One region of the Candidatus Accumulibacter contiguus genome, then DNA from elsewhere that is predicted to be linked to it. Evidence: riboswitches for the same ligand, from Rfam matches in the RefSeq annotation. Region 1 holds a riboswitch; each other region holds the start of a gene.
The links. Region 1 has a riboswitch for cyclic di-GMP ahead of V5B59_RS00175 (type IV pilin protein). Riboswitches for the same ligand answer to the same signal wherever they lie in the genome.
Positions count from the first base shown of each region.

Region 2: it holds a riboswitch for cyclic di-GMP, as region 1 does, so the genes downstream of both, V5B59_RS16855 (pre-peptidase C-terminal domain-containing protein) here and V5B59_RS00175 (type IV pilin protein) in region 1, are expected to answer to the same signal.
Region 3: it holds a riboswitch for cyclic di-GMP, as region 1 does, so the genes downstream of both, V5B59_RS08525 (hypothetical protein) here and V5B59_RS00175 (type IV pilin protein) in region 1, are expected to answer to the same signal.
Region 4: it holds a riboswitch for cyclic di-GMP, as region 1 does, so the genes downstream of both, V5B59_RS15700 (methyl-accepting chemotaxis protein) here and V5B59_RS00175 (type IV pilin protein) in region 1, are expected to answer to the same signal.

Region 1 is NZ_JAZKUC010000001.1:27,064-34,479, reverse strand. Features, by position in the region: gene V5B59_RS00195 (pilus assembly PilX family protein) at 1-569, opposite strand, end outside; gene V5B59_RS00190 (PilW family protein) at 566-1,636, opposite strand; gene V5B59_RS00185 (hypothetical protein) at 1,677-2,192, opposite strand; gene V5B59_RS00180 (pilus assembly FimT family protein) at 2,183-2,662, opposite strand; gene V5B59_RS00175 (type IV pilin protein) at 2,666-3,103, opposite strand; gene V5B59_RS00170 (hypothetical protein) at 3,173-3,508, shown strand; cyclic di-GMP riboswitch class I at 3,540-3,631, opposite strand; gene V5B59_RS00165 (hemerythrin domain-containing protein) at 3,880-4,449, shown strand; gene V5B59_RS00160 (GlcG/HbpS family heme-binding protein) at 4,651-5,079, shown strand; gene V5B59_RS00155 (hypothetical protein) at 5,616-6,041, opposite strand; gene V5B59_RS00150 (efflux RND transporter permease subunit) at 6,065-7,416, opposite strand, start outside.
Region 2 is NZ_JAZKUC010000001.1:3,559,709-3,567,124, reverse strand. Features, by position in the region: gene V5B59_RS16855 (pre-peptidase C-terminal domain-containing protein) at 1-5,293, opposite strand, end outside; cyclic di-GMP riboswitch class I at 5,323-5,409, opposite strand; partial or broken gene V5B59_RS26290 (ISNCY family transposase) at 5,850-6,251, shown strand; gene V5B59_RS26285 (hypothetical protein) at 6,418-6,609, shown strand; gene cphA (cyanophycin synthetase) at 7,236-7,416, opposite strand, start outside.
Region 3 is NZ_JAZKUC010000001.1:1,740,011-1,747,426, reverse strand. Features, by position in the region: gene tauA (taurine ABC transporter substrate-binding protein) at 1-272, shown strand, start outside; gene tauB (taurine ABC transporter ATP-binding subunit) at 302-1,090, shown strand; gene tauC (taurine ABC transporter permease TauC) at 1,102-1,947, shown strand; cyclic di-GMP riboswitch class I at 2,254-2,340, shown strand; gene V5B59_RS08525 (hypothetical protein) at 2,508-2,777, shown strand; gene tadA (tRNA adenosine(34) deaminase TadA) at 2,988-3,443, shown strand; gene V5B59_RS08515 (L,D-transpeptidase) at 3,446-3,928, shown strand; gene V5B59_RS08510 (nucleotide pyrophosphohydrolase) at 3,968-4,345, opposite strand; gene V5B59_RS08505 (hypothetical protein) at 4,758-5,426, shown strand; gene V5B59_RS08500 (hypothetical protein) at 5,521-5,748, opposite strand; partial or broken gene V5B59_RS08495 (ATP-binding protein) at 5,745-6,365, opposite strand; gene V5B59_RS08490 (IS1634 family transposase) at 6,497-7,416, shown strand, end outside.
Region 4 is NZ_JAZKUC010000001.1:3,279,876-3,287,291, forward strand. Features, by position in the region: gene V5B59_RS15685 (glycosyltransferase family 4 protein) at 1-146, opposite strand, end outside; gene V5B59_RS15690 (SapC family protein) at 213-1,001, opposite strand; gene V5B59_RS15695 (EAL domain-containing protein) at 1,122-2,228, opposite strand; cyclic di-GMP riboswitch class I at 2,490-2,576, shown strand; gene V5B59_RS15700 (methyl-accepting chemotaxis protein) at 2,730-3,911, shown strand; gene V5B59_RS15705 (response regulator) at 3,933-4,301, shown strand; gene V5B59_RS15710 (STAS domain-containing protein) at 4,309-4,638, shown strand; gene V5B59_RS15715 (chemotaxis protein CheA) at 4,680-6,800, shown strand; gene V5B59_RS15720 (methyl-accepting chemotaxis protein) at 6,891-7,416, shown strand, end outside.

The DNA.
Region 1 (7,416 bases):
TAGCTGACCGTATTTCGCGGACCCTTGACCCGTGAAGTGATCCGGTAATAGGGTTGAACCGAATCGATCAGCGAGCTGGCATCGCCCCCCTTCGAACAACTGGCACAGGGTGTATTCACCGTCGCACACTTCTGGAGAGCGGCGTTCGGGGCCAGACCGGGTGTCTCGCAGAGACGATGAACGACGTATCGCACTTCATTACCCAAACCGTCATCGGCAGTCAGCAGTTTTGAATTCGTCCAGTCGTAGGTCAGGGGCGAGAAGTCGGTGCCCCATGCCGAGTAATATCCGGCGGCGGTGTCGTCGGTCTTGAGAACCTCGGATGTGCGCAGGGGATTGGTGAGCCAGGCGATCGCGTTTTCCACTCCGTAATCCGCAACCGAGGTCGCCGTCTGCTTGAAGGCCAGATTGCCGGCGATCCCCAGACCGGCCCCGGTCCCGCGGATCATGGTCAGACCCGCCATGGTCATGGCGACCAGCATGACTAGCGCAATCAGCATCACCAGGCCTTGCTGATGGCCGCGTGGCGCAACTTCAGGCCGGGCGATCGGTTTTGCCGGAGCGCTCAAGGCGATACTCCCCAGACCATGTTGCGCAGGGAAATCATCCCGCCATAGACCCGGTAACGGTAATTTCGCCAGTCATTGTCATCCCCCGGATTATTATCGTCGGTGCCGTCCACATTTTTCATGGTGAAGGGAATGGCGGCATTGCTGCTGTCCAGCCAGGGCAGAACAGGTGCCGTCTGGGTGACATAGACGGGTCCGGTGCTCGTCGGCTCATACTGCTGGCTGCGGGTCAGAATGGCCACGCGTACCGCCAGCAGACGGGTCCAGTCGACCGGATCGGCATCCTGCCAGGTATCGACCTTGAAGTCGCCATCGCTATCGATGCCATATTGCGCCTGCAGATTGACCACACCATCGGCGACCGGTATGGCAGTATTGCGATACAGGCCGTCGGTAACAACCAGGGTACCATTGGCCACCTGCCAGGTATTCAACTGAGGCGTCTTTCCCAGGTTGAAGAGAAGGCCGGAACTGAAGGTCGCTCCCGTGCCCGCAGCGGCGTTGAAGCGCAGGCTGCCCGCAGCGTGATCAAGCGTCAGCAAATCGGTATTGGTATCACCGGAGACTTCGATCAGCGCACAATTCGCTGCACCGTCAGAGACGATGACCGCATCTCCCACTTTGAAGCCATTCCGCGAGTCAGTTTTCTTGCTGATACTCGTGGAGGCCTTGAAGGCTTGCTCAGCGGTAAAGAAGGAAGAATTGCCATATAACACCTGCAAGCTGTCGGGTGCGCCACTGGCACCCTGACTGATTCTCACGGGTACCAGCGGGAAAGTGAATGCGGCACGTGCCGTCGTCGTGGCCGTTGCGTTGACGATCGCGGAAATGTTACAACCCATCACCGTACTCTTGGCCGCGCCAAATCCCATGCCCGCCTGCTTGAGATCGCGCTCCAGAAGAAAATAACCCACCGCCCCGGCAATCTGCGCATCGCTCCCGGCAGCTGTCGTCCGCTTCGTCTTGTCCCAGGTCGACAGCACGTGAAACATGGCGATGATGCCGATCAATCCGATTGCCACGCCGACCAGCAACTCGGTCAGTGTGAAGCCCCTGCCAGGACGCATCGGCGCAGTCTTGCGCGGCAGAATGCGTCGCCTGGAAGGGTCAGTTGACATAGCTCACCAGGGTATAGTGGCGCAATTTGTTATCTGAAGGCGCCTGCCAGCAAATCGTGATGCTGACCTGATTGTTGACCGCGGTATTTACTCTGATCTGCTGTTTTCCCGTGGAGCCGGGAAGCGGGGATGGCTTGCCGGTAGGCTGCAAGGTGGCTACCCAGTCGACAATCGCCGGATTGGTGGAAGCCGACCCGGTGAACACGCAGTTGTCCCCATCGCTGAAGTGCTGGAAATCGGTCAGAGAGCTTGCGCTCACCATGGACATGACCACCCCATTGATGGTCTGCTGGGTCCGGTCGACCCCGGTCCAGATCTGGCTCAAAACTCGCTCGGCCAGATTCATCGCCTCGGTGCGATACTGTGCATCGGCTTGCACGGTGGCGGCGGTGGCGCCCAGCGCCACCATCGACAGGATACCCAGAGAAAAGATCAGAATGCCGATCAGTGCTTCCAGCAACACGATGCCGGATTGTGAACGTTCAAGAGTCTTCATTATGGACATGCCCTCGTATCTCCCGCTGCTTTTTGAGCGGCGGTCAGTCCGGGGTCGCACAGGCGAGCCCCGCCACCGGTGGTGATAAAAACATTCAGACAGCGTATCGGGCCACCGTCCGCATGACAGGCCCCGGCAACCGGATTGGTGAAGCTGTACACCGCGGGGGCCACCAGGGTGGTGCCACCGAACGGCGTGAAGACGAGATCATTGCCGCCGCTACTGTCGGTCACACTGCTGGTGATCACGATGTTGGCCGGCGTCTCGGTAGGAAAAAAAGGCGAGGAATTGCTGTTCAGACGGATGGCTTCGGCGCGGGCCGTCTGCAGGTCGGCAAGGACCTTTTCTGCCGCCGTACGCAGACGGACATTTGCCATATAGGTGCTGAGGGCCGGAACACCGAGCGACAGAAGAACGCTCAGGAGGGTAATCACCACCAGAAATTCGATCAGGGTGAATCCACGCCGACGGCCCAACATCGCTCAGCACCCCCCGGCTTTATTCAGGACGAAACAGGTACTGGGGGCCGGGAGCGTCCAGCCACTCGGCAGGGCAACCGTGCTCTTGCCAGACGCCGTAAGCATGTTGATCCGGTATTGAAAGCCAGCCATGCTACCTTGTCCGGTGGCATCCACCTGATAAGCCGCCGCGCCAAGACCGGAGCACGCAAACGTGAAATTGCTGGTATTGGCCGGCAGTGGTGCTACCGAGCTGGCCGTACAGGCGCCAACGTATGTACGCTCGTCGAGGAAATGCTGTTGCATCCTGACCTGCATGCTGGAAAGCGCACTAACCGCCTCGGTGATGCGGCCCTTGGTCAGATATTCGATGTAGTTTGGAACGGCGATGGCCGCCAGAATGCTGATGATCACGATGACGATCATCACCTCGATCAGGGTGAATCCGGAATTCGCTTTCATTTCATTGGCCTGAGATGTTTACGGCGAGCAAGGCAACAAGTTGCCGAAGGGTATGGTTGAAACAACGGCATGCAAGCCGCCAAACTTGAGGCCAAACTTGAGGGTGAAACGTGGGGCATTCTTGCGCAGACGGGCAGTTCAATGCGCATTCGCTCGAACCCCTGGGCGACGCGAGCCGGCGCTTCAACAAGGATCTGGGGACGACCGAAATCCACCACCGAGCGGGCACCGCCGGGGAAGCTGCTTACCTTTTCGAATGGAAATGCCATCGCCGAGTTTCCTTGTTGCAAGCGCCATAAGGACGCACTGCCTAGCCACAACAATCGAGGGCTGGCGCAAGGTCAACTACGGGTCAGGAATGAAACCGCCTGCAAATCCGACGGGCTGGTGAGGGATGTACCGTGAACGGAACTTGTCCGGACGTTGCCTCTGTGAGCCTGGCGGCCCCGCTATCCTGGGAAACATGCCGTTTCCGTTAGATCGGTGACTTTGCGTCCCCGCCTTTCGACGGGTTTGCCTTTTTCAGTGAGACTACTGAAATCAAGCATACACCTATAATTTCGCTAATTCAAGGCCAGTCTTTTCGATCTTGATGCGAACGATCCGGCCATAGGCGCCGGGATGGACGTCGCCTATGGCGTGGCAGGTCTCGGCACCCGGGCACACACTCTCCCACAATACTTTCGATCGCACCCCTCGTTCAGACTCATACTTGCGGAGGGGCGTTGGATTGCGTATTCTTAAACGAACATGCAAACTCGGAGAAGGGAGGTACCATGTCCGAGACATCGACCCGCCAGGCGGCCGAAGCCGCCGCCCCGCTGCAGGACTTTTCCAGATGTCACGTCGGGTTCGTGACGCTGCTCGAAACCTCACTCGGCCTGCCCGAGATGGTCTCCACCGCCGCACGGGCGCGCGGGTGCGCCGCGGACGTGCTGAAAATGTTCCGCGACCGCTTGCTCGCCCACCACGATGACGAGGAGCGCGACTTGTTCCCTGCGGTACTGCAGATCGCGGGGCCGGGCGACGAAGCGGACCGGGCACAGGCCATGGTCGCGCAACTCGTCCGCGAGCATCGCGAGATCGCGCAGCTGTGGAAGCAGCTAGAACCAGCCGTGCAAGCCATCGCGAACGGCGACCTGCCCCGGCTGGACTCCGCGCTGCTGCACGAACTGGTGAGGCGCTTCAACGAGCACGTGCGCACGGAGGAAGTGGAGTTCCTGCCCTTTGCGCAGCTGGTTCTGGCGCGCCAGGCCGAAGACATGGCGGCGCTGGGCTTGGCGCTGCACCGGCGCCACGAAGCCGAGGAGATCATGGCGACGGCGATGGTATACGGGGCGAGCTGAAAAGGCTCGTCGCGCCCCCGGCGCTCGATCAGCCGCGCGCGCAGTATTGGCCGGCGCGCCTGCGGACCCGCGGTCCACAAGGTCGAAGCGCTCGGCGACTCGGTGGTGACCGGGCCGACGCTGACCAACGTCAATTATTATTTACGCGCCATCCTGATCACCTGATCGAAAACCGAAGCGCATGACTCAAGGATACTTCCGATGCGAACCATCAAAGCATTGACTCTCGACGACGCCAAACTCGTCGCGGCGGCAGCCGAGGCAGAAGCCATCTCGCGCGGCTGGGCAGTGAGCATAGCCATATGCGATGCCGGTGGACACGCCTTGTGGTTGCAGCGTATGGACGGTGCACCGCTCATGAGTGCTGCCGTAGCCCCGGAAAAGGCCCGCACCTGCGTCCTTAGTGGCAAACCGAGCAAGGTCTTCGAGGATATGGTGAACAATGGCCGTATTGCCGCGCTCGCCATGCCGGTGGTTCCCCTGGAAGGTGGCGAGCCCATCCTGTGCGATGCAATGGTCATCGGTGCGGTTGGGGTCTCCGGCGTCAAGGCCGGCGAAGACGCCCAGGTGGCGCGTGCCGGCGTCGCCGCGCTTGACGCCATCATCGAAACCGGGAAAGAGCCAAGCTGAAACGCCATCGCCAACGTTTTTCGACTCAGTTTCAGCCGCTGTCCTGCCGATCGATGATTCCGGACGTCTCATGGCCGACGCGCAGCGGCCGGATTCGACAGAAGGGCAGTCGCCCAAACGATCAAATCTTGGACTACCTCGCCGTCTGCTCCTGGCCGGAAACGGCCAAATCCGGGCGCCTGCGGGAGGCCTCGAAGTCCACAGGAACCCGCACGAACCCGCGCCAACACGCGGGAGTACGCAAAAACAGACCAACCCGATGAGGGGTTCGTCTTCTTGTTTGCTGGCCAGAACGTACGATCATTACAAACGCTCTGCAGTGGAAGGTGACACCGGCAGTGAGGGCGAATTGCGACACCGCGGTGCCGTCCACAGTTTTCAATGCTGGTGATCTCCATGCCCATCGGATGCTGCTGTGGCTAACGGTCACGACTTTTCCAGGCACCCCCGATCATGAAAGTCATGACCGTTTCCCTCTCCCCCGACCCCTCCCCCGCAAGTGGGGAGGGGAGATTCGTGAGTCGCATACGCGACTTTCACATTAACGGCGTGAACCGCGCTTGCTCGGTCTTCTTGTCAGCGAAAGTGATTGACACGACGACCTTCATCTGGGGATCCGAGGCGTATTTCCCGATCCCTGTCAGCTTGTTGTCGCCGGACGCAGCCAGCGGTATCGTGATTTTTGATTTCGCGGCTAGAATCGTCGCCGTACCGGTAGCAACAGCCGCGGGGACTTTCTTGTCGCCGTGGTCGGTGAGATAGACCGTGACCGGGTTGTCTTTGGCTTCCTTGCTGTCCTTGGCGACTACCAGCTCGAAATGGTAGCTGCCGGCCATGCGCAGCTGGCCACCGTGGGAGCCACTGGTTTTGTCGAGAACAGCATCGTCATGAGCGAACACGCCGTTGCCGACGGACATTAAAGCAGCCACCATGGCCAGGCTGGAAATCAGGGTGCGTTGCATGGATTCTTCCTCACAGGGTAGGGTTAAAAGGACTCTTTCGCTTTTTCGGCCAGCAAGCGTTGCAGGGGTTTCTCACCGAACAGCCAGAACATGACCGGCGTCAGCAAGGTGTCGAGCACGGTGGAGCTGATCAGTCCGCCAAAAATGACCACCGCCACCGGATGCAGAATTTCCTTGCCCGCTGCGTCCGCGGAGAGCAACAGCGGCGTCAGGGCGAAGGCGGCGACCAGTGCGGTCATCAACACCGGGGTCAGCCGCTCCAGCGAGCCGCGCACAATCATCTTTCGCCCGAATACCTCGTCCTCGAAAGCGCACAGGTTGATGTAGTGGCTGATCTTGAGAATACCGTTGCGGGTGGCGATGCCGGTCAGCGTGATAAAGCCGACCAGGGCCGCCACCGACAGCGGCTGGCCGGAGATCCACAAGGCCACCACCGACCCGACCAGCGCGAGTGGCACGTTGCCCATGACGATGGCCGTCAGCACTGCCGAACGGTAGCGGCTGTAGAGGACCAGGTAGATCATGGCCAGCGATACCAGCGCCAGTACAGCAATCAGTCTCGCAGCTTCCTCCTGGGCCTGGAACTGCCCCTCGAGGAGGGGGAAGTAACCTTCCGGCATCGCTGTTCGGTCGATTTCGGAGCGGATGTCGGCAATGATCCGGCTCATGTCGGAACCATCGCTGTTGGCCGAGATGACGATGCGCCGGCGCGTGTTCTCGCGACCGATCTGGTTCGGGCCGTCGCCATCCTCGATCGTGGCAAGGCTTGAGAGCGGTACCCGGCCGGTCGGCGTCTCGATCAGCAGGTTTTCCAGGCCGCGCTCGCCGCGGGCGTCTTCCGGCAAGCGCAGGGTGAGGTCGAAACGGCGATTGCCTTCCAGGACTTGGCCGACCCGTTCGCCGGCCAGCAACTGTTCGAGCCGTTGCAGCAGCTCGCCGGAGGTGACGCCGTAGCGCGCGGCGGCGTCGTAATCGACGCGGATTTTGTACTGCGGGATCAGCACCTGCTTCTCGATCTGCAGATCGGTAATGCCGGGTATCCGGGCGAGGCGCTCCTTGAGGTCACCGGCCAGCCCGTGCAGGGTATCCAGATCGTCACCGAAGATCTTCAGCGCGATCTGCGCCCGCACACCGGAAAGCAGATGGTCGAGGCGGTGCGAAATCGGCTGTCCCACACTGACCACCGCCGGCAGGCTGGAGAGGCGCTGGCGAATGTCGGCGATGATCACCTCGCGGCCGCGTTCCGAGGCTTTCAGGTCGACCTCGATCTCGGACGAATGGACGCCTTCGGCGTGTTCGTCCAGTTCGGCCCGACCGGTCCGGCGACCCACTTCGGTGACTTCCGGCACCGTCAGAAGCAGGTTCTCCGCTTGCG
Region 2 (7,416 bases), 3.5 Mb from region 1:
GGTCGCCAGGCGCATCTATTGAAAGGTTCGGCATGGCCAAACTGGCTGTCTCCGCGCGCCCCAGATTTCCCAAACCTCCATAGGCCATCGGGTTGACACTGCCTAGAATATAGTTCCCGTTGCCACCATAGTAAGTCGGGGTGAAGCTACCCTGCGAATAATTCCCAGAACCACCGTAATTCAATGGACTGGGCAGGGAGGTATTCCAATAAGAAGAAGTTGGTAAGAAGAAGTTACTTGGACGTCCATAATTACTATAGTAAGTCGGGGTGAAGCTACCCTGCGAATAATTCCCAGAACCACCGTAATTCGATGGGCTGGGCAGGGAGGTATTCCAGTAGGATGAACTCGGCGAGAGGAAAGAACTAGATGTGTTGCCAAAGCTCAAATTGCTACCATTATAACTTGGACGTGCTGTTCCGCCATGGTAAAAAAAATCGTTTCCAAAGTTACTAAGGTTTTGTCCCTGGTCTAATAAAGACCAAGTACGGCTAAAATCAAAATCCGACGAAGCATTCTGACCAAACTGTTGCGAAATAATCGAGGTGGGAACATTTGCCTGATGATAAGCCTGATTATATGAGTATTGGGCGCTCAGATTTAAAGCAGGAATAGTAGACAAAATGCCAGTCCATCCAGGAGGGTATGTATAGGGGGGGGAGGAGCGCGTCTGCGAGCTCGCCACGCTCATATCTGTGGCATTCCGCAAATCGTAGGCGTCGATTGGGCGATTGTTGTCTTCTGCAGCATCGGATGTCGGCGCCGACGTGCCAGTCACGGCCAGGTTATATTCCGGATTCGTCGCCCCGTCGTTTCCCGTAACCTTGGCGAAATAAGTCCCCTTGGCTTTCCCCGCCAGGGAAATCTCCTCGAAGTTTTCCGACGTCGTCGAACTGGCCAAACGGCTGCCGCTGGCGTCGTAGAGTTCCAGGCTGAGATCGCCTTCCCATTTGTCGAAGTCGATGCGGACCTTGTCGCCGGCCGTGGCATCCTTGTCGAGGGTGAACTTGAACCAATCCTGGTCGCCGGCCGGACTGATCGACAATCCCCCCACCTGCAAGGTGCCGGAAACCGAGCGAAGGTCGTAGGCTTTTTGCCGGGTGTCGTTGCCGTCGTTGCCCTCGGCGAAATCTGGCTTCAGCGTCTGCGGAGTGTCGAAATCCAGGGAATAGCTCGGACTTGTGGTGCTGCCGGTGGCTCCGTAAATCTTGACGAAGTATTGGTATTCGTCGGTGGGCCGGTTTTCCAGGGAAATGGCTTCCCGGTCGCTGTCGGACAACGATTCTCCCAACTTCTCGCCGTTCTTGTCGAACAGTTGAAGCTGCAAATCGCCCTGCGTGTGATCGAATTGAATGCTCACCGAATGACCGGGGCCGCCCATTCCGACGGTGGAGAAACTGAACCAGTCCACATCGCCGGCGTGATCCAAGGAAAGCCCGGAAAAGGCTTGAGTCCCCTCGACGGTCTGCAAGGCTTTGGCTGCCGCCCGCGTATCGTTGCCTTCGGCCCAGTCCGCGGGATTGTTGTCCGGGGCGTTGATCGAAAGCTGATAACTCGGATTGGCCGCGCCATGGTAACCCGCCACCTTGACCAGATAGCTTCCCGCGGGCAACGATGCGCCGCTGGCATCGGCCAGCTTGATCTGCTCGACGTTGTCGGTGGTTTCCGCCTTGCCCAACAGTGTCGCGCCGCTCGAGTCGTAGAGATACAAATCCAGGTCACCCTGAGTCTGGTCGAACTGAATCCGCACGAAGTCACTGGCATCCGTTTTCAGCGTGGTGAACCTGAACCAGTCCACGTCGGAGGCTTGATGCAAAGAGAGCGGGGCCCAAGTCTGCAAACCCTCCACATTGCGGAGGTTATAGGCGCTTGCAACGGTATTGTTGCCCGAGGTTCCTTCGGCCCAATCACCCTGGGTGTCCTTGGGCGGGTCGATGAACAGGGTGTAGTCGGGGTTGGCAGCTTCCTGGTAACCGTAGACCTTGAGATAATAATCCCCGGCTGTCTTGCCGTTGAGGGAGATGCTCTCCAGGCCGGTGACGCCAGTGGAACTGTCCAGCAAGGTCGTCCTGTCGGCAGCATAGAGGGCGATATCCAGGTCTCCCTGGCCGTGATTGAAACTGATGCCGACCGCGTCGCCGGATTCGCCGGTTGCACCGATATGGAACTTGAACCAATCCACATCGGACGCCTGAATGGACAGGTTGCCCTGACTGTAAGGACTGCTGACGTCGCCCAGGTCCTTGGCATGCACTGCGTCGTTGTTGCCTTCCGCCCAGTCACCGCCAGTCTGGGTGAACGGCGCCTGAACCGACAGTGCATAGGCGGAGTTGGTCGCCCCGTTGTAGCCCTTGACTTCCAGATAGTAGGTCGCGGCCTTCAGGTCCTTCAGGTCAATGGCGTGCAGATTGGCGACGCCTTCCGATTTTCCGATGAGTTGGTTGGAGGCGTCATAGAGATATAAATCGAGATCGCCCGCCGTGTGATCCAGACTGATTTGCGCAAAATCGCCGCTGCGTCCAGCCGTCGCCAGAGTGAACTTGAACCAATCGACATCGGTTTGGCTATTGATCGACAGCGGGCGCGCCGCATCGATGCCGAGTTGAACCAGGTCGGAACCGGGATGGGTCAGCGAGTTCAGTTCGGTCGCCTGTGTGCGATTGTTGTTGGGTTCTGCCCAATCCTGGCTGTTGGCTACAGGGGCAGCGATAGTGAGCGAATAAGCGGGGTTTTTCGCATTGTTGTAACCGTAAACCTGAATCTTGTAATCGCCTGGGTTTAGCCCATCGAGAGAAATCTGTTCGTGGTCACCGACGCCAGATGAAGTACGTCCGGAGATGGTATTCCCAGCGCTGTTGCATAGCTTCAGATCCAGATCGCCGAGCGCATGCGAGAAATCAATCCGGACAAAATCGTTGTTGGTGCCCTTGCCCGGCAGGCTGAACTTGAACCAGTCGGCGTCGTCGATCGACAGATTATTCCAGGTCTGCTGCGCCGTCGCACGGGTGAGCGTTTTCGCGTCGTCTTGGCGGTCGTTGTCCTCATAGGAGTCATTGCCGGGAGCATTGATGGCCAGGGTGTAATCGGGATTGGTCGCGCCCTGATACCCCGCCACATGGATGTAATAAGTGCCTTGAGTCAAACCGTTCAGATCGATTCTTTCCATATCCCGGAAACCGGTCGACTGGAGCACAGGAGTTGTTCCGCTTTCCCGATAAAGCTTCAGGTCCAGATCACCCTTGGTGGTATCAAATGTGGCGGCAACATAATTCCCGTAACTTCCGGTGCCGTTCAATTGAAACTTGAACCAGTCCTGATCGCCCGAAGTGATGGATAGCTTTTCCCATGCATAAAACCCCGCACTCTGAAGCCAGCCGTACTGAGGAGCGCCAAGATTTGTTGCAGTGGCACGGGTATTATTGCTGGCGACGCTATCGAAAGAGTCGGTTCTAATGTTGCTATTGGTACCAGGCGCATTGATCGTCAGGCTGTAATCGCTGGTGCTCTGATTATACCCATACACCTTCAAATAATAATAGGTTCCAGCGGTCAGCCCGGACAGCGCAATGGCTTCCACACCTTCGATTCCGATTGAATAATCGATCAACTGGTTTGCGGAATTATACAGTTCGATATCCAGATCTTCCTGCAAACCGTCGAAATCAATCTGGAGATAATTCTGGTTTGACCCTTGTCCGGAAAGCTGGAATTTGAACCAGTCGACATCAGAAGCACGATCGATAGACAAATCGGTTTCTTGCCGGAATCCACTGACCTCCCCCAAATTTGTGGCCGTATTCCGGGTGTTATTGCTCGCGGTGGCATCATAGTGATCAGGTGTGGGTGCTTGTGGCAGGTAGAAAAGCAGATCGTAGGATGAGGTGACGTTCCCTTCATAACTTCCGGCTCGCAAATAGTACGTTCCCGGCTGCAGTCCGGCCAAGGGAATTGCATTCCAGTCGTATCCTGTGGCGTCCCAGTAGGTCGTATAAATGATATTCCCGGAGCTGTCTTCGAGTTCGAGATCGATATCGCCGGTACCGGTGACAAGGCTCAGGATAATGTCAGTATTCGTCGCGACGCGGGTGGTCGTAAGTTTGAAGACGTCGACATCGCCAGTGGTGGAGCCCGGCCGGTCGATGGATAGATCGGAAAAATAGTAGCCAATGCCAGGCAGCGATACCCCTCTGTTAACGGGCGTCGCAGTCGGACGTGTATCGTTGCCTTCGAAGTGGTCCTTGGGAATTTGCGGCGCATTGATTTCGAGTGTGTAGTAGGCATTGCTCCAACCCAGGTAATCGCCGGAATAGTAATCAAATACCGTTGCTGTGTAGGTGCCGGCCGGAACATCTGCCAGCGATATAGTCTCCAGGTTCCCATTGGTCGGATCATCGTCGTAATCCGCTTCGATAAAAACACCATATTGATCGTACAAGCGAAGCACCAGATCGACGTAGGTGGAACTCGACGAGACGCGGACATAGTCGCCGGATCCACCAGTAAGGACGGTGGAGAAGTCCCAATTGTCGCTGGGGTCGCCATAGTATATGAAGTCGGTCAGATAGCCATAACCCTGCCTGGAACCCAGATTGGAGGTCGATTGTTCGAGAAGCACGGATTGGCTATCGAGCAAGAGTGCAACCCTGTCGTCTTCGGCCCGCATTCGTTCCAAGTCGGAAGCAGTCAGCACCTGGTTTCGGACGAGAGCCGAAAAAAACTCCCCTTCGTCGCCCGGTGAATCGGCAGCATTCAGGCGCACGTCCAGCGCGTGCCCCAATTCCTCAAGCAGGACAGATGTGATCGCTTCGGGCTTATCGGCGTTTTCAGAGAGAAATTCTCTCGCCAGATAAATCGTGTCGGTTGCCGCCGCATAAGCGCCTTGGGCGCGATTGATTTCCACTTCTGGGCAGATTTCCAGCCTTGGCCAGGAGATGAAATCCGGCTCGGCGAAGCCCTGAACAAGCATTCTTGCCCGCAAGGGGTCGACGCCGTTTCCGAAAACCTGGTGGATATCGTTTTCGAAATCGGGATTGAGCAGGAATTGGCGGAGGGTGCTCTGAGCCAGGGTCAGGTAAACTCCTAGGTCCGTCGCTTGGCTGTTTGCTGTTGGCCGGCGCCCGGCAGCGCTGCCGGCTACGGGGTCGCCGCCAGGTGCCTCGACGATCGGGCTGGCCAGACCATCACCGTGAATGTCGTCGTCGACAATGACACCGCTCAAGTCACCGGCGCTATCGCCGTTGATAACGAAGCCGCCGGTCGCGGCGGCGGTACTCGAGAGTTTGATGGCAGGCATGACGCAGATCCAAAGTTCGTTGATTGGGCTGAGGAAACCCAGCCACCCTCCCGGACTTCAGGTTAGGGTCTGAAGCTTTGCGTCTGGAGCTTACACTCCATTTGCCTTGATCTCACCAAAAATGTACCATCGCTATCAGGGTCTTCTGTTGACCTGGATCAGCAATTCTCATTTTTTGGCTGAATTCCCGGCGGCTACGCCGGAACGGGTGGAGAACGTAACCGTGACACTGTTGGCGAATTCTTGACCATCCTTCAGGCGGCCAGAGCGGGTGCCTTGAGGGAGGTGAACCGCGAGCATCGGGTGGGTGCCACTGGAACCCCATTCCACCAGTCGGTAGTTAGTGTTTGGTGGAAAACCAGAAAACACACGCTTTATCAGTATGTTACAATACGCGATGACGAGCGAAGATGGCAATGCCAGAGCAATATACTTTTGGGTTGAATTCGTAGATGTCTGATTATTAGCTGATATTCTGGTGGTGATTGCTGTGGAAGGCGACTTTCCTCCACCGCTTGGGGTTTTGTGGGACGAACTTCAGTCGAAGGAAAGAGCGATGCGGGAAGTCATGAAGCGGCAAGCGAGTTTGGGCGAGTTTCCGATCGAAGCCATCGTGCTCGATCCCAAATCGCGGGACGACATCCCGAAACTGCTCGTCGGGCTGCAGCACATTTATACGCATCGCGAACTGCGAGACGAAGTCTTTGCGATCCTCGAGGAAGTGCTTCCCTGCCATGCTGATGGCAAGCTGGCCAGCAGTGCACTGGGGCGACCCGGCATGGAGCAGTGGAAGATCCTGGTGCTGGGCGTCGTGCGTCTCGGGCTTGACGCGGACTACGACCGGTTACAGGAACTCGCCAATCAGCACAAGACGTTGCGCCAAATGTTGGGGCATGCCGACTGGTACGATCCGCACAGGTACGAATTACAGACCCTGAAAGACAACCTGCGACTGTTTGCGGGTCGTGAGCTTCGACAAGGGCTTTCACAGTCCGTCGAATCGATCGTGTCTCGAAGCGCGACTGGACTTGGTCGCCCTCCCCAAAAAAGGCCGCCACTCGGCCGCTGATGATGCGAGGGAAACGGCACCGGAATTTGTCCAGGCGCGGCATAAGCATTCCGCGGTGGAATCCGCGATCAATGGCCTGGAGCATTTCGGGCTCGATCTGTGCCCGGATCACGGAATCGTCGGCTTCAAACGCTACGTGGCGCTGGCTGTCCTGGCGCGCCACATCCATCGCCTGGGGGGTGTGGTTCGCGAGCAGACTGCCCGTACAAAAGCCCTGGTGCCCGAGCCGCAAACCCGAGCCGCCTGACACCGCTGACGAGGGTCAAACGAACGATGCGGCGCTCCGCTCGACCATCGATAATGCCATATGCATCCTTTTGGCGGTCAAGCTCGATTCGCGCGCAAAGTCGAACGCGATCAATGATATCTCGCGGCGCTCAGCCACGTTCCGGAGGCGCGAGACCCCCACTTTTTTGCCAAAACGGGGATTTTCTGCCAGGCACTAATTAGTGTCTGAACGGAAATTCCAAGAGCCTTGCCGCGCAAGGCTTTGAGTGGGTTTTTCAGAAACGAATATTTTATGCACTAGAGATATTTGGGGTTAAACGGCTCAAACTTTGTCATATTTATGCATATGAACTTCAAATGCCAAAATCTTCGTTTTGTAAAGTAGCACCTAAGCATTTGTAGTAAAGGCGTTTTTAGACTTTTCGTTCAGACACTAATTAAGAAACGGACCCTCACTGCGGGTTCTGACACGGGATATGCCTCCGTCAGTGTCTGCTAGTCAGCTATCGGCTCTATATGTGTCGGCACCGCAGAACGATGCCATCAAATTGGCTGCGTGATCGCAGAGAAACCGTGGCTCAAAAGAGCCGCACCCATCCTGAAACTGGACGCATCGCAGCATCCGGGAGAGCAGGTGATCTGAGTCTAACCCTCGGCAACCCGCCTGCTGATGTGTTCCAGGGCTTCCTCGATCTGATCGATCAGGATCAGGCAAAGATCTCCCGCCTGCACTTCGGCCAGAGCGCTGTCGATGGCGAGGAACTCGCCACGAATTTCCCTGACCTCGGAGGTTCGCCGGGCATTTTTCAGACCCTCCTGCAGTAGT
Region 3 (7,416 bases), 1.7 Mb from region 1:
CCAAGGCCTGGCTCGGGAACGCCGACAATCTCGACAAGGTCGTTCGCATCACCGGTGCCAAGAAGGAAGACATTGCCGGCCTGCTCGAGGGCAACGTCTTTCCGTTGGCCAAGGAGCAGAGCGAGTTACTCGGCAAGCCGACCGTGAAGGCTCTGACCGATACCGCCGGCTTCCTCAAGGAGCAAGGCAAGGTGGATACCCTGCAGAGCGACTATGCGCCATTCGTTTCGAGCGCCTACATCAGCAAGGCCAGCACGCTTGCTGCCAGGTAGCCGCCCGAGCGACCGAGCGATCACTTTCCATGTCCAGACTCGTCATTGACCAGGTGACCGTTCACTATCCGGGCGCTGCTCGGGGCGTGGCGGCCCTGCAGGATGTTTCACTGGTCATCGACCCCGAACAACTGGTAGTCGCTCTCGGCCCCTCGGGTTGCGGCAAGACGACCTTGCTCAACCTGATTGCCGGCTTTCTGCAGCCGACGAGTGGGCGAATCCTGCTCGACGATCGGCTGGTTTCCGGGCCGTCCGCGGAACGTGGGGTGGTGTTTCAGGATGATGCGCTGTTGCCCTGGTTGAACGTTCTGGACAACGTGGCTTTCGGATTGCAGTTGCGCGGACTTCCGGGGGCGGAACGTGAGGCGACAGCGCGCAGGACGCTGCAACTCGTTGACCTCCAGGAGTTCGAACAGCATCCTATCTGGCAGCTCTCCGGCGGTATGCGACAGCGCGTCGGGCTCGCGCGCGGGCTGGCTGCGGACCCGCGCGTTCTGCTGCTGGACGAGCCCTTCGCGGCCCTCGATGCGTTCACTCGCGAACAGATGCAGGAACTACTTCTGCGTCTGTGGCGAAAGACTCGCAAACAAATCTTTCTCATTACCCACGATCTGGAAGAAGCTGTGTTTCTGGCGACCGACCTGATCCTGCTCTCGCCACGACCCGGTCGAGTGGCCGAACGGATGAAGCTGGACTTCGGCCACCGTCATGCCAATGGTGAATCCGCACGCAGCATCAAGTCGGATCCACGCTTCATCGAAACCCGTGAGCACGTTCTCTCACTGGTCTTTGCCCAACGCGAGGTCAGCACCACATGACACCCACCGAAATGAGCATCGGCGACAATTCGCGATCGACAGCGTTCGCAAGCGAGCAGGCGCCGGCACGCCCGGCCGGGAACTTCTTGCTCAGCGTCAACACCATCAGTACCCTAACCATCATCTTCTTACTTGTCGTGTGGTGGGCCACGACCACGGCCGGACTCATCGCACCCCTGTTCCTTCCCTCGCCTCAAGCTGTGCTCGGAAAGTTCTGGCTGGTAACCACAAAGGGGTTCATGGACTCGACACTCTGGCAACATCTGGCGGCAAGCCTGGGTCGGGTAGTCTGCGCGCTCATCGCAGCCGTCGTCCTGGCCATACCGACGGGGATCGCGATTGGCCTCTCACGAATCGCGCAGGGCGTGCTTGACCCCCTCATTGAGCTCTATCGTCCGGTGCCGCCGCTCGCCTACCTGCCGCTGATCGTCATCTGGTTCGGGATTGGCGAGTTGTCCAAGGTCTTGCTGATCTTCCTGGCGATCTATGCGCCAATCGCGATTGCCACAGCGGGTGGTGTTCGACAGGTCTCGCAAAACCGCCTGCGCGCTGCACAGTCCCTGGGAGCGACGCGTGTCCAGTTGCTGCGTTACGTGGTGTTGCCCAGCGCCGTCCCCGACATCCTGACTGGTATCCGCATCGGCCTGGGGACCGGCTGGTCGACACTCGTTGCCGCGGAACTGGTCGCAGCGACGAGCGGCCTGGGGTTCATGGTGCAGTCGGCTGCACAGTTCCTGGTGACCGACGTGGTCATCCTGGGAATTGCCGTGATCGCCATCATTGCCTTTGCGCTCGAACTCTCCCTGCGCGCCCTATCCCGTCGCCTGGCCCCGTGGCGGGAGCAGGGCATAAGCTGAAAGCGACCATGGCCGTTGGGAACGCTTGCCGAGTTCAGCATCCTGTACCACTTGGGTGAGTTCCTGGTCGATTTCGGCATGGGCCAGCGGGAAGTAGAAGGCCATGAACTCGGGGAAGCATCGCCACCCAGGACGTGCTGCACAAATACGGCAATGACTACATCTACCATCTGATGGGTGGCCGCATGTTCCCACTGACACTCGATGGGCTGGGGCGGGGAATGAGGTTGTTGAGCAAGTAATCACATGGGCTCAGGTGTGAATATTCTCACAGCAGGCCTGCGCTCCAGGCATATAATGATTCCACGAGACAAATGGCAAACGGGGTGAAAGCCCCGGACGCAAAGCTGCAGACCCTAACCTGGAATCCAGGTGGGTGGCTGGGTTACCTCGCTCCAGGCACGTTCGTGCGGGCACTTGGTTTCCTTTCCACGGCTGAAACATGACTCTCGTATGAGAGTGCGGCAACGGTGTTGTTGAACAATGGATGCCAAGAAAATGTTGGCGCAACAACCGCTGCTGATGTCATGCATTGTATGCGTTGAGAGTCAGAGGAAACCATGAGAACCTTTATTGCGACGATTGAAACTCCCGCCGGAACCGAGACCATGAAACTGGCGGCCGCCAGTATCCAGGATGCCTATGGACAGGTGGCGGAACGGAGTCTGTCGGCTGCGAACTCGTCGTATCACTACTCGATCAGGGAGACGTCTCCCATCGCTTCGCCCCAGTTTTTCAACGGGTTCACCAACGCCAGCATCTCGCTCGTGGCTTGCCTGATCCTTTTCATGGTCCTCGATCATCTGCTGCGCAAGTGGCTCAAGAGCTGATTGCCAATCAGGAGAACATGCGGACGACAAAACGGATGTTCTCTGATTGAATTGATTTGCTGAGTAGATTTGAGAGGACTGAAGGGGTCGCGGCACTGCTTTGCGGGGTCGCTGCGGGTGCCGCCGCTTCCCTTTCTTCAGCTGAGGTAGTAGGGTCAGGGTCGAAGTGTTCCCGGCAGCCTGCTTCTGCGCTGCGGTAGAATAGTATCGATGAACGACGACTATTTCATGCGTGAGGCGATTTCCCTGGCGCGGGCTGCCGAGTGCCTCGGCGAGGTGCCGGTTGGTGCGCTGGTGGTTCGCGATGGGGTCATCGTCGGTCGGGGCTTCAATTCGCCGATCGGCGAACATGATCCGACGGCGCACGCCGAAATTGCCGCCCTACGCGATGCCGCGCGCAATCTGCGCAACTACCGTCTGCCTGGCTGCGAACTGTTCGTGACTCTCGAACCTTGCGCGATGTGTGGCGGTGCGGTGCTGCAGGCGCGCATTGCCCGTTTGATCTACGGCGCGCGGGATCCAAAAACCGGCGTGCATGGCAGCGTCGTCGACCTCTTTGCGGTGCCGCGCCTCAACCATCACACGCTAGTCGTCGGCGGCATCCTGGCCGATGAGTGCGGACAGTTGCTATCGGGGTTTTTTGCGGCGCGGCGCAGCCGCGAGTGAGCATGCACATCGAGATCTCCATCAAACAACAGACGCTGACCCTCTCGGACGACTCCGGGCAGGTGCTGCGCAGCTATCCTGTGTCCACGGCAACGAATGGCCCTGGCGAAGTCTCGGGCAGCTTCTGCACGCCGCGCGGCAGGCACCTGATCCGCGCCAAGATTGGTGCCGGCGAAGCGGTCAACACGGTTTTTGCCGCCCGCAGGCCGACTGGCGAGATCTATGGCAAGGAACTCGCCGAACGATTCCCGCAGCGCGACTGGATTCTCACGCGCATCCTCTGGTTATCTGGCTGCGAACCCGGTCGCAACCGCCTGGGCCGGGTCGATACCATGCGCCGTTATGTCTACATCCACGGCAGCCCGGACACGACGCCGATGGGTCGCCCCGGATCGATCGGCTGCATTCGCATGCACAACGCCGATATTGTTGAATTGTTCGAGTGGGTGCCGCCGTACACGCCGGTCGATATCCGCGAGGACTGAGCATTGCACCGACCGTTATGAAACCTGTCGTGCGGCAAGTCAGGTGTCTGTCTGGTCCTGGGCCGGACGGGTATCCGAATATTTCCGGTTCGATCCGTAGCTGCTCGCGACCGGATATTTGATCGCATTCTTGACGAGTTTTGCACGGGCGGCCTGTTCAAGGTCGATGCCGGCATTTTCGGCAATCAACAGCAGGTAAATCAGGACGTCGGCACATTCGTCGCGCAGGGCTTCCTGCGCGCTGGCGCTGCCTGCCATCGCTGCCATCTCGGCGTCGTTCTTCCACTGCGTCAGTTCGAGCAACTCGCTGGCTTCGAGGTTCAGCGAGACGATCAGGTTGCGCAGGCTGTGAAACTGCGCCCAGTTGCGTTGGTCGCGAAATTCGAGCACTGCCGCGGTCAGTGTCGAAAGGCTCATGGCTTCAGGTGAAGAAGCGTGGTCTTGCTTATTCCGGCAGGCGCAGGTGATTTGCCTGCGCGCGTGCGCGCAGCGCCCGGTAATCTGGGAAACGCTTTCTCGCCTGCAAACAGGTCCTCCGTAGGGTGGCGCATGCGGGTCACTTGCGGGTTTCGCGAAGCTGCCATTCTACCGCGACAGGGGGCGCGAAACTGCCTGCTATTCTTGATGACCTTCAGAACACCTGATCTCATTGCCATGACATTAGGGCGGTAGCCTTAAAAAACACATTACAGTCCAACGGCTTGACTCTTGTTTTCGGTACTATGGAGCGTTTTTGGAGAAGGAGTGTGTCGGATATTGTAAAGATACGGCAATTGGCAGATAGTTGGTGACTGACGGGGCACCGGCTCCGCTTGACCTGGAGAGAGCGATGCCGCAAATGCTGTTGCCGATGTTTCCTGCGGGGGCGATCCACATCAACAATCTGCTGGCTTTTGTGAGGCAGGACGAGCGGATCACCTATTTCAACGGGATGATGCCGGTATTCAGCCATGACGAGCAGGACATCCCCACCTTCCGAATGATTACGGCACAATTTATCGCTGGCGGTAATGCCCGGGGTGTGGACGTTGCCCGTGCCTTTGGCGTACCCGTACTCAGTGTCAAGCGTGCGGTGAAGCGTTACCACGAGCAAGGGGTCAAGGGGTTTTATGCCCCACGGGGAACTCGTGGTCCAGCGGTGCTGACCGCCGTCGTCATGAAGCAGGCACAAGACTTTCTGGACGAGGGTCTGACGACTGCGCAGGTGGCTGCCCGCTTGAAGATCAAAGCGGACACGCTATCGAAAGCGGTGCGTGCCGGGCGACTGCACGCACCGTCGTCAAAGCCCAAGCCAGCGGTCGTCTTGACTAACAAGAGTGAGCGCAGCCTGCTCGACAGTGAGGCCCCGATGGGGATGGGCGCGTCGAACATCGATGCCCGGGTAGCTGCCAGTATGGGCGGACTGACTGCGGTGCTGCCGCAGTTTCAAGCGGTGGTCGATGTGCCCTGTGGGGGTGTGCTGTTTGCGCTGTTAGTGGCTGGAAGGAAGCGCGCATAAATGGCGCAGAAGAATGGCAGAGAATGCTGGACTGATTGAGTGGACAAAGGAGGGGCCGGTAAGGGCCCCTTGAGGATTGGAAGGTTGGCAGCGGTTAGAACGGCGGCTCTTCGGTCCAGGGGTCGTAGGGATTGGCGTCGCTGTCCCTGGATTGCTCGTCACGAAGCAGTTCAAAGAGGGCGGTCTGGTAGTGAGCGCAGATCCGGTCCCGCAAGTCGTCGAGCAGTTCGACGACGGCGAAAGCCTGGGCCGGTGTCCATTCGGCGGATATCAGGCAGTCGAGGCCGTGGTTCAATCCGGAGGGTTGGGGGTAGGGTTTCATGGGGTGCTCCCGGCGGTTGCCTTGCGTTTTCGGGAGCGCTGCTCGGCGTGCTCGCGGGCCTCTTTGTGGCGATAGGATTCGCCCTTGAGGGCGATGATCTCGGCGTGATGGACGAGACGATCGATGAGCGCGACGACGCAGGCGGCGTTGGGGAAGACCTCCGCCCAGTCCGAGAACGAGCGGTTGGTAGTGATCAAGGTGCTGCGGGTTTCGTGGCGGCGGTTGATCAGTTCGAAGAGCCGATCGGCATGGCGGTTCGAATAGGACAGGTAGCCAACCTCGTCGACGACCAAGAGAGACGGTGCGGCGTAGTGGCGCAATCGACGGCGCAGAGCCGAATCGCTATCGAGGGCGGCGAGATCATTGAGAAGTTGGCCTGCGGTCGTGAACAGCACGGTGTGGCCGTGCAGGACGGCCTGATAGGCGATGTTCTGGGCAATGGTCGACTTCCCCAGCCCGCTACTGCCGACCAGGATGACGTTGGTGGCGCTGTGCAGGAAATCGAGCCCCATCAATTCGCTGATCGCCGTTCGGTCACACTGCGTGGGCCAGTTCCAATCGAAATCGGCCAGCGGCTTGAATCGGCCGATATGGGCACAGCCGAGGCGGCGTTCGAGCGGACCTTCCCGGAGCCCTTGAGGTAAGTCGTTGATTCATGGCAAGAAACCAGAAAATCGGCAAAAATGTAGGCATGTAAATATAATAATAGCTATTTACAAACAATGTGCTATTGGCTATTATTGTCGGCATGTACATCGCCCGCGTCCCCAACCGAAAGTCCAGGCCGGCCATCCTGCTTCGCGAGTCCTATCGCGAGGGAGGCAAAGTCTGCACACGAACCATCGCCAATCTGACGAACTGGGCACCGGAACGAATCGTCGCCATGGAACGTCTGGTGAAGGGCGAATTCGACGACTGGTCGGGAGAGATGACCAGCGGCGAGATTTTTGGGGTGCTGTTTGCCCTCAAGCAGTTGGCCGACCAAGTGGGCCTCACGCGGGTGCTGGGCAGCGCTGCGGAAAGCAAGCTCAACCTGTTCCTGATTCTCGCGCGTATCGCGCATGGTGGCTCGCGGTTGTCGGCGGTACGCTGGGCGAAACAGCACACGGTGGCCGATGTGTTGGGGGTGGAGGACTTTGATGAGGACGACCTCTATGCCGCGCTGGACTGGCTGGCGAGCCAGCAGGAGCGCATCGAGCGAGAACTGTACCAGGCCTACGTCAAGGAGCAGGGCCAAACACCGGTTCTGGTGCTGTACGACGTGACCTCAAGCTATTTCGAAGGGGAATGCAACGAGCTGGGGCAATACGGCTACCACCGCGACGGCAAGCGCGGCAAGCCGCAAATCGTCATCGGTTTGCTGACCGCCGAGGACGGCGAGCCCCTCGCTGTGCGCGTCTTCGAAGGCAACACCGCGGACCCGACGACGGTGGCCAGCCAGATCACGATCCTGAAGGAGCAGTTCGGGATTGCCGAGGTGGTGATGGTGGGCGATCGGGGAATGATCAAGGCCAAGGGGAAGGCCGCGCTGTCGGCGGAGGGCTTCCGTTATATCACGGCGTTGACGGACGCCCAGATACGCACCTTCCTCAAGGAGGGCGTGCTGCAGACGGATCTGTTCGATGCGCATCTGTGCGAGGTGGAGCACGACGACAAGCGCCTGATCGT
Region 4 (7,416 bases), 3.3 Mb from region 1:
GGACCGTAACGGATCACACGAACACCGGCGGGAACCGGGTTGGTCTCGATGCACAGCGCCGTAACTTCATCTCCCCTTGCCACCAGAGCTGCGGCAATGTGTTTGTACTGACCCGGAAAGTTCTGATGGATGAGGAGAATCTTCATGGCTTGTACTGATGGGACTGGCCAGCATGGGTATGCAGCGAGCGAATGGTCGATTAGTCGATTGGTTTAGCCGAGTCCACCAAAATTGAGCGTTTCGTGCTTGTTCAAGTAGTCCAGGGTAAGTTCTTTGCCGGCGGAAGGAATTCGGGCGGCAGCGCTGGCATGGGCTTCGGCCAGCTCGCCGAGAACAGGCAACTGCTGCATCGACAGCAACTGGCAATAGGCGATGACCAGGGCACCGGCTTTGGCGACTTCATGAAGGGCTTCGGCGGGCAACTGATTCAGAATGGCCTCGTCAATCTGAAAGAGTCCGCCAATCGGCTGGTCACCAGCCCCTGTCTTGACAGTAATTGGCCAGGCTTTGATCAGGTGGTGTTTCTTCAGTACCGTACAGGCCCTGACGGTGATCTGCCGATTGTTCTCGATCTGGGTCAGAAAGTTGAGGACGCCTTGAATCGCTGGCGAGGGTTTGCCTTCATCATCGAAAAAGGGTTCGCCTTCACTGCCGTCGCCAAGGAGTCCCGAATCTTCATCGATGCACAGTACCTGCTGACCGTCATCCCTGCTGGCGAGGCAGAAGGGATAGCTACGCAAGATGGCCGGGATATATTTTCCTGCCCAACGGCCGTCGGGTGCGGCAAATAGATTCTTGCCTGTTGCCAAACCCAGAACGGCGACAGGAACGAAGGTTTCATTCTGCTCGACAAAGGCAATCGGCAGACTCAACAGCGCACGCGGCAGTTCGCCTGCAGTCAGTGGAACAATTGCCTCATGGGCAGCGAAAGCATAACTCGAAATGCGCTGCCAGCGCTTGCTGGCGTGGCGTTCGGTGGAAATGACGTGGAAGTTGGGCATGGGCATCCTTCGGGTGGCATTTTCTGACCAATGGTATTCTGAAGCAGGGATACTCGCCGACCGCCTGGAGGCTGCGGAAACAGCGGGTCTGAATACGGGAGAACATCAAGAGACCCCCCGCTACAACTGGTCGGCGGCAATCGGTCTGCCGGTCAGATAGCCCTGGATCAGCTGGAAACCCATGTCGCGGCAGACCTGCGCTTCCGCCTCGAGCTCGATGCCTTCGGCCAGCGGCACTGAGCCCAGGTTCAGCACCAGTTTGACGAGATCGCTGATCACCCGGCGTTTGCGTTCGCTGGCCAGGTGAATGTCGTGCAGCAGACCCATGTCGAATTTCACGAAGTGCGCAGGCGCTTCGCCCAGTTCGTTCAGGCGGGCCTGTCCTGCCCCGAAATCGTCGTAGGCAAAACGCACACCGATGTCGCGCAGAAAAGCGCCTAATTCACGTAAACGCAGCGGGTCGGTGACTGCGGTTTCATGGATTTCGACAACCAGTTGCAGTTCCGGCATCTGCTGGCGCAGGACAGTTAGCGAAGCAAAAAACGGCTTGCTGAAAGTCTCCTTGGGGTGGGTGTTGATAAACAGGGGGAATTTGCGCAGGCGCGGAGCCATCGAGGTGATCGCGAATTTGCGAAAGGCCACGCTGAGATCAAGCTCGCGGTTCAGCGCTGTTGCCAATTGGAACAGGCGGATGGGGCTACCGGACAGTTGCGGATGATTTGCTCGCCCGAGCAACTCGTAGGCGAAGATTTTCCCACTGTTCGCATCGACGATGGGCTGGGCGGCGCCGGAAATGCCCTGGCCGTTGAGCAGGTCGAGAAACTCGCCCTCATTGGCGACGAAGAGTTCCGACAGGTTCGTGCCCATCGGCATCAACAGGGTTCGCGAGTCGGTCGAGGGCATGAAGCGCGACTGATCAGGCTGATGCCGGCCGAGACGAAACTCTGCCGTAAAGAAATGAATGATGTCGTTTTCCCGCAGCAGGCACGAGCCATCGATGCGCTGTCGATTGACGAAGGTGCCGTTGGTGCTGTTCAGATCGGTCAGGCGCAGTTGCGCGCTGATGTCGTCGTCGAACATGGCGTGTTTCCGGCTGAGGCCCGGTGTCGCCAGTACCAGATCGTTCTCCTGGCCACGACCGATCCGGAAAGGCAGGTCAACGATGTCGTATTTCAAACGGGATCCATCGGCAGCGATGGATTCCAGAAACCAATGACTGCTCTTCACAGGAAGCTCCAGAGACGATCCGCTTGCAGGCCATGGCCTCTTGCCATGATTCTTGCCATGATATGTGGTCAGTGCGCCGAACTTCTCCCGCAGTTCTCTGGCGGGTAGCGCGCAAGTCGCTGGCCTGCCGCCTGCAGGGGGGACACTTGGATGGCGCACGTACGAGTATGCCCAGCCATCTCAGCTGCTGTCAATCTCGCTGCATCCGGCTATGTGCCGGAAGTCGCACATTGCTGCTCTATTCAGTTATGATGTGTGGACGAGTAAGAATGGCAAACGGGACGAAAGCCCCGGACGCAAAGCTGCAGGCCCTAACCCGAAGTCCGGGAGGGTGGCTGGGTTGCCTGATACCGGGATCTTCGTCTCGGCATGCGATATCCGCAGCCGTCCAAGTCTTGCATCCGAGAGTAACCGCATGCCTGGCCCTTTCGATTCGAGGCCGTGTTTCTCTGCGCCCGATCGACCGCAGCCTGGCGCTGAAGTAGCACGCAGGAGGAACTCATGCAAGACCGATCATCAAGAATACTTCCCCTGGGCACTGGCCCACTGTTTCTTGCCGCCGTCGCCGCTGGCCTGCTGTTCTGGAAGAGTGAGGCATCGCTGGCCGTCGACCTGATCCTGACACTGGCTCTGCTGGTGCTCGCCACTGGCGTCTCTTATTGGGAGCGCCGTTCGATCCGGGCTGCTGTCGATCGCCTGCTTGCCGAGCGCGCAGAGACCGGCGCGGCGCCGCCGGCCATCGCCCCCTATACCACCAGCCTGCATCAGGTAGCCGCCGCTTCACTGACCCGCTGGGCCACGCATGTCGCCATCGCACGCCAACAAACCGAGAATGCGGGCAACGCATTGACCAGTGACTTCGCGGCCATTCTGAACCAGTTGGGCGTTATGCTCGATACCCGCGACCGTGAAGCAGCGGAAGGTGTGGTCGCGGTGATCGAACGTTCGCGCAGTGAACTGGCAGCGATGCTGGGCTACCTCAAGGACGCTTTCGACGCCCAGAAACCAATGCTCCGTGAATTCGAGAGCCTGGCGGAAGTGAGCGCCGATCTCAAGCGCATGGCCGGCGGGGTCGCCGAGATCGCCAAACAGACCAATCTGCTGGCACTCAACGCGGCGATCGAAGCGGCGCGGGCCGGCGAGACCGGGCGGGGTTTTGCCGTCGTTGCCGATGAAGTACGCAAGCTCTCGGACCAGTCGGGATCGCTTGCCAAGCAGATCCGGGACAAAGTCGAGACGGTCAACGTGGCGACCGGGTCAGCGCTGCTTTCCGCCGGTCAAATGTCACGCCAGAACGAATCGCTGATGGCCAGTTCGGAAGTGACCATGGCCGCCGTACTGGAACGTTTCAGCAGCGTCGTGCAAGGACTCAGCGATTCGTCGCAGCACATGGCCGAAGGCAGCCAGAGCGTCCGCGAGAAGGTCGAAGCGGTACTCGTGCATCTGCAATTCCAGGATCGCATGAGCCAGATTCTGAGCGCGGTCTGCCAGGATATCGAGCGTCTTCTGGCGCGCACACGTGCAGAAGAGGCGCGCATCGCAGGCGGCGAGACGCCGGAACCTTTCGACGTGCAGAAGTGGATTGCTCAACTCGAACAAACTTACACCACGCTCGAACAGCACGATGCGCAGCACCCGGCTGCACAGGGGCAGGTGGCGGCGAGCGAAATCACCTTTTTCTAACCTGGACAATGGGAGATTGACATGGGCAAGACCATCCTGGTCGTCGACGATTCCGCTTCGATGCGGCAGGTCGTCAGCATGGCGCTCAAGGGCGGCGGCTTTGAGGTGATCGAGGCCTGCGACGGCAAGGACGCGCTGGCCAAACTGATGGGGCAGAAAGTGCATCTGGTGATCAGCGATGTCAATATGCCCAACATGGATGGCATCACCTTTGTCCGGGAAATGAAAAAGAACGCCGCCTACCGCTTCGTTCCGGTGATCATGCTGACCACCGAAGGCAATGAGGAAAAGAAGAAGGCCGGCCAGGAGGCCGGCGCCAAGGCCTGGGTGGTCAAGCCTTTCCAGCCCCAGCAGATGCTGGCGGCGGTTTCCAGACTGTTGATGATGTGAGGCGACGATGAGCATCGTCATCGAGAGCAGCGGGCAGACGGCGCGGCTGACTCTGGACGGGGAGTTGACCATCTATGAGGTCGCCGAAATCAAGGCCGGGCTGGCGGACGTCATGCGCGCTGCCGACGAAATCGAGATCGACCTGGGCGGCATCGCCGAGATCGATACGGCCGGTCTGCAACTGATGCTGATCGCCAAACGCAATCCGGGCAAGCGTGTGCGCTTCGTCAATCATCCGCCGTGCGTTCTGCGCCTGATCGATCTGGCCAATCTCGGTGGCCTGCTGGGAGATCCCTTGTTCATTTCGGCGACGGAATCGGCAAGGAAGGTGCCGTGAACGACGCCGCCCAGGACCTTGCGCAGGCACTCGGAACCTTCATGGAAGAGGCCAGGGAACTCCTCGCCGAAATGGAGGCGATCCTGCTGCGTGCAGAGGACGGCAGCGGCCAGGAAGACGACATGAACGCCCTTTTTCGCTGCGCACATACCATCAAGGGTTCCGGCGGCCTGTTCGGTCTTGACGAGGTGGTGCGTTTCGCGCACGTCGTCGAGAACGTCCTCGATCGCCTGCGCAACGGCAAACTGCAATTCGACAGCGATCTGATCAGTCTGCTGCTCGCATGCCAGGACCACATCGCCAACCTGATTGCCGCGATCGCCGAGAACACCGAGGTTCCGGTCGCGCGTAGCGACCAATTGCTGTCACGCCTGCAGGCCGTTCTCGGAACTGGCGGCGGCGCTGTCGTGGCGCCGCCCGCGGCCGAACCGCATTCCTCCGAAGCCGGGATCGGTGCCGGCGACGGTGGCGCGATGGGCTCTGACCACTGGCATATCTCGCTGCGCCCGGGCAGACAGGTGTTGCAGGACGGCATGGATCCGCTGGCCTTCATCAATTACCTCTCCCAGTACGGCAAGCTGCTGCATGTTGAAACGATCGTCGACGCCGTACCGGAGTTTGCCGCCGCAGACCCCGAGATCTGCTATCTGGGCTTCGAAGTGGCCCTGGCGAGCCGTGCCAGCAAGGCAGAGATCGAAGGCGTCTTCGATTTCATCCGGGAGGGCTCGCAGATCGTCATCGTGCCGCCGCAGAGCCAGATTTCTGCCTACCTCGCGCTGATCGAATCCCACCATCAGGATGCCGAGCGCATCGGCGAGATGCTCGTGGCCTGTGGTTCGGTGACCGCCAACGAACTGGCAGAGGCGCTGGCGGTGCAGAAACAGCAGGAGCCACATGCCCGTATCGGCGAGATCCTGGTCGAACAGGGAGCGGTGCCGCCGCAGGTCGTCGAGGCCGCCGCGGACCAGCAGAAGCGCGTCGAGGAAAAGCGCAGCGGCGAAGCCCGGATCGTCAAGGTTCCTTCCGATCGGCTCGACGCACTGATCGACCGGGTCGGCGAATTGGTCATCGCCGGCGTCGGGACACATCTGCAGATCAGCCGTATCCAGCGGCCCGATATTCAGGAATCGGCGGAAGTGCTGCTATCTCTCGTCCAGGACATTCGTGACATGACCCTGCGCTTGCGCATGGTCGCCATCGGCGAGGTTTTCTCCCGCTTTCCGCGTGTCGTTCGCGACGTTTCCAGGGAACTGGGCAAGGATATCGAGTTGCGTGTCCGGGGTGCCGAATCCGAACTCGACAAGTCGATGGTCGACAAGATCGGCGACCCCTTGATGCATCTGGTGCGCAACTCGATCGACCATGGCATCGAGCCGGCCGAAACGCGCATGGCGCGTGGCAAGCCCGCACGCGGCACGGTCGAACTGCGTGCCTATCACGAGTCCGGCAGCATCAATATCGAAGTCAGTGACGATGGCGGCGGCCTCGATCGTGATCGCATCCTGAGGAAGGCGATCGAGAATGGCATGGTCGCTCCGGACGCCCATCTTTCCGATCAGGAGGTCTATCGGCTGATTCTCGCACCCGGGTTTTCGACGGCAGCAAAAGTGACCAGCCTCTCCGGCCGCGGGGTCGGGATGGATGTCGTGCGCAGCAATATCGAGGCCTTGCGCGGCACGCTCGACATCGAATCGGTGCCAGGACAAGGCACGACCATGCGCCTTTGTCTGCCGCTGACGCTGGCGATCATCGACGGCTTTCACGTCGGCGTCGGCAGTTCGCACTTCATCATCCCGCTCGACATGGTCGTCGAGTGCATCGAACTACCGCCGGATGTCGGCGATCGGGGATACCTCGAACTGCGTGAGCAGGCGCTGCCCTTCGTTCGCCTGCGCGAGCTTTTCGATGAACAGGGGCCACGGCACCCTCGACCGCGCGTCATTGTCGTCCGTTACGGCAGCCGACAGGCGGGTCTGGTCGTCGATCGCATCCATGGCAAGTGCCAGACGGTGATCAAGCCGCTCGGTCCCTTGTTTGCCGAAACACCGGCGGTGTCGGGCTGCACGATCATCGGCAACGGCGAGGTCGGCATGATCCTCGACGTGCAGGCACTGGTACGGCTTTGCGCAGGCGCTGGCCACGGCAAGCATGCGAAGAATTGATCGACGGCACCGGCACGGCTCGTTTCCGGCGGCAGCAAACGCCTGCGGGCATCATTTCTTGTCCAATTATTCAGAATGTCGAGGTGAAAGATGAACTGGTTACGGTCGATGAAGGTGAGCACACGCAACCTGCTCTGGGGAGGTCTCACGGCGATTGGCCTGTTGCTCTTCTGCACGGTGTCGCTGGTTTCGATTCGCGACAACATGCTCGAAGACCGCAAGCAGCGAATCAAGAGCCTGATCGAGGCTGGGAGCGGGGTTCTCGAGCACTATCATCAACTGTCGGCTACCGGCAAGCTCACCGACAAGGAGGCCAGGGACACCGCACTTGATGCCCTGCGCTACATGCGCTACGAAGGAGGTAACTATCTGTTCGTCTTCGATCCTGAAGGACTCTTCTACCTGATGCCGGCCACCCGCGACTTCGAGGGAACCAACAAGATCGATCTCAAGGATGCCAATGGCAAATACCTGATCCGGGAACTGATCAGCGTCGCCAAGGCTGGAGGCGGTTATGTCGCATACGACTTCCCCAAACCGGGCACGCAGGCCGCTTCGCCCAAGATCGGTCATGCGGTGCTGTTTGCGCCATGGAATCTGGTGATCGGCACCGGCA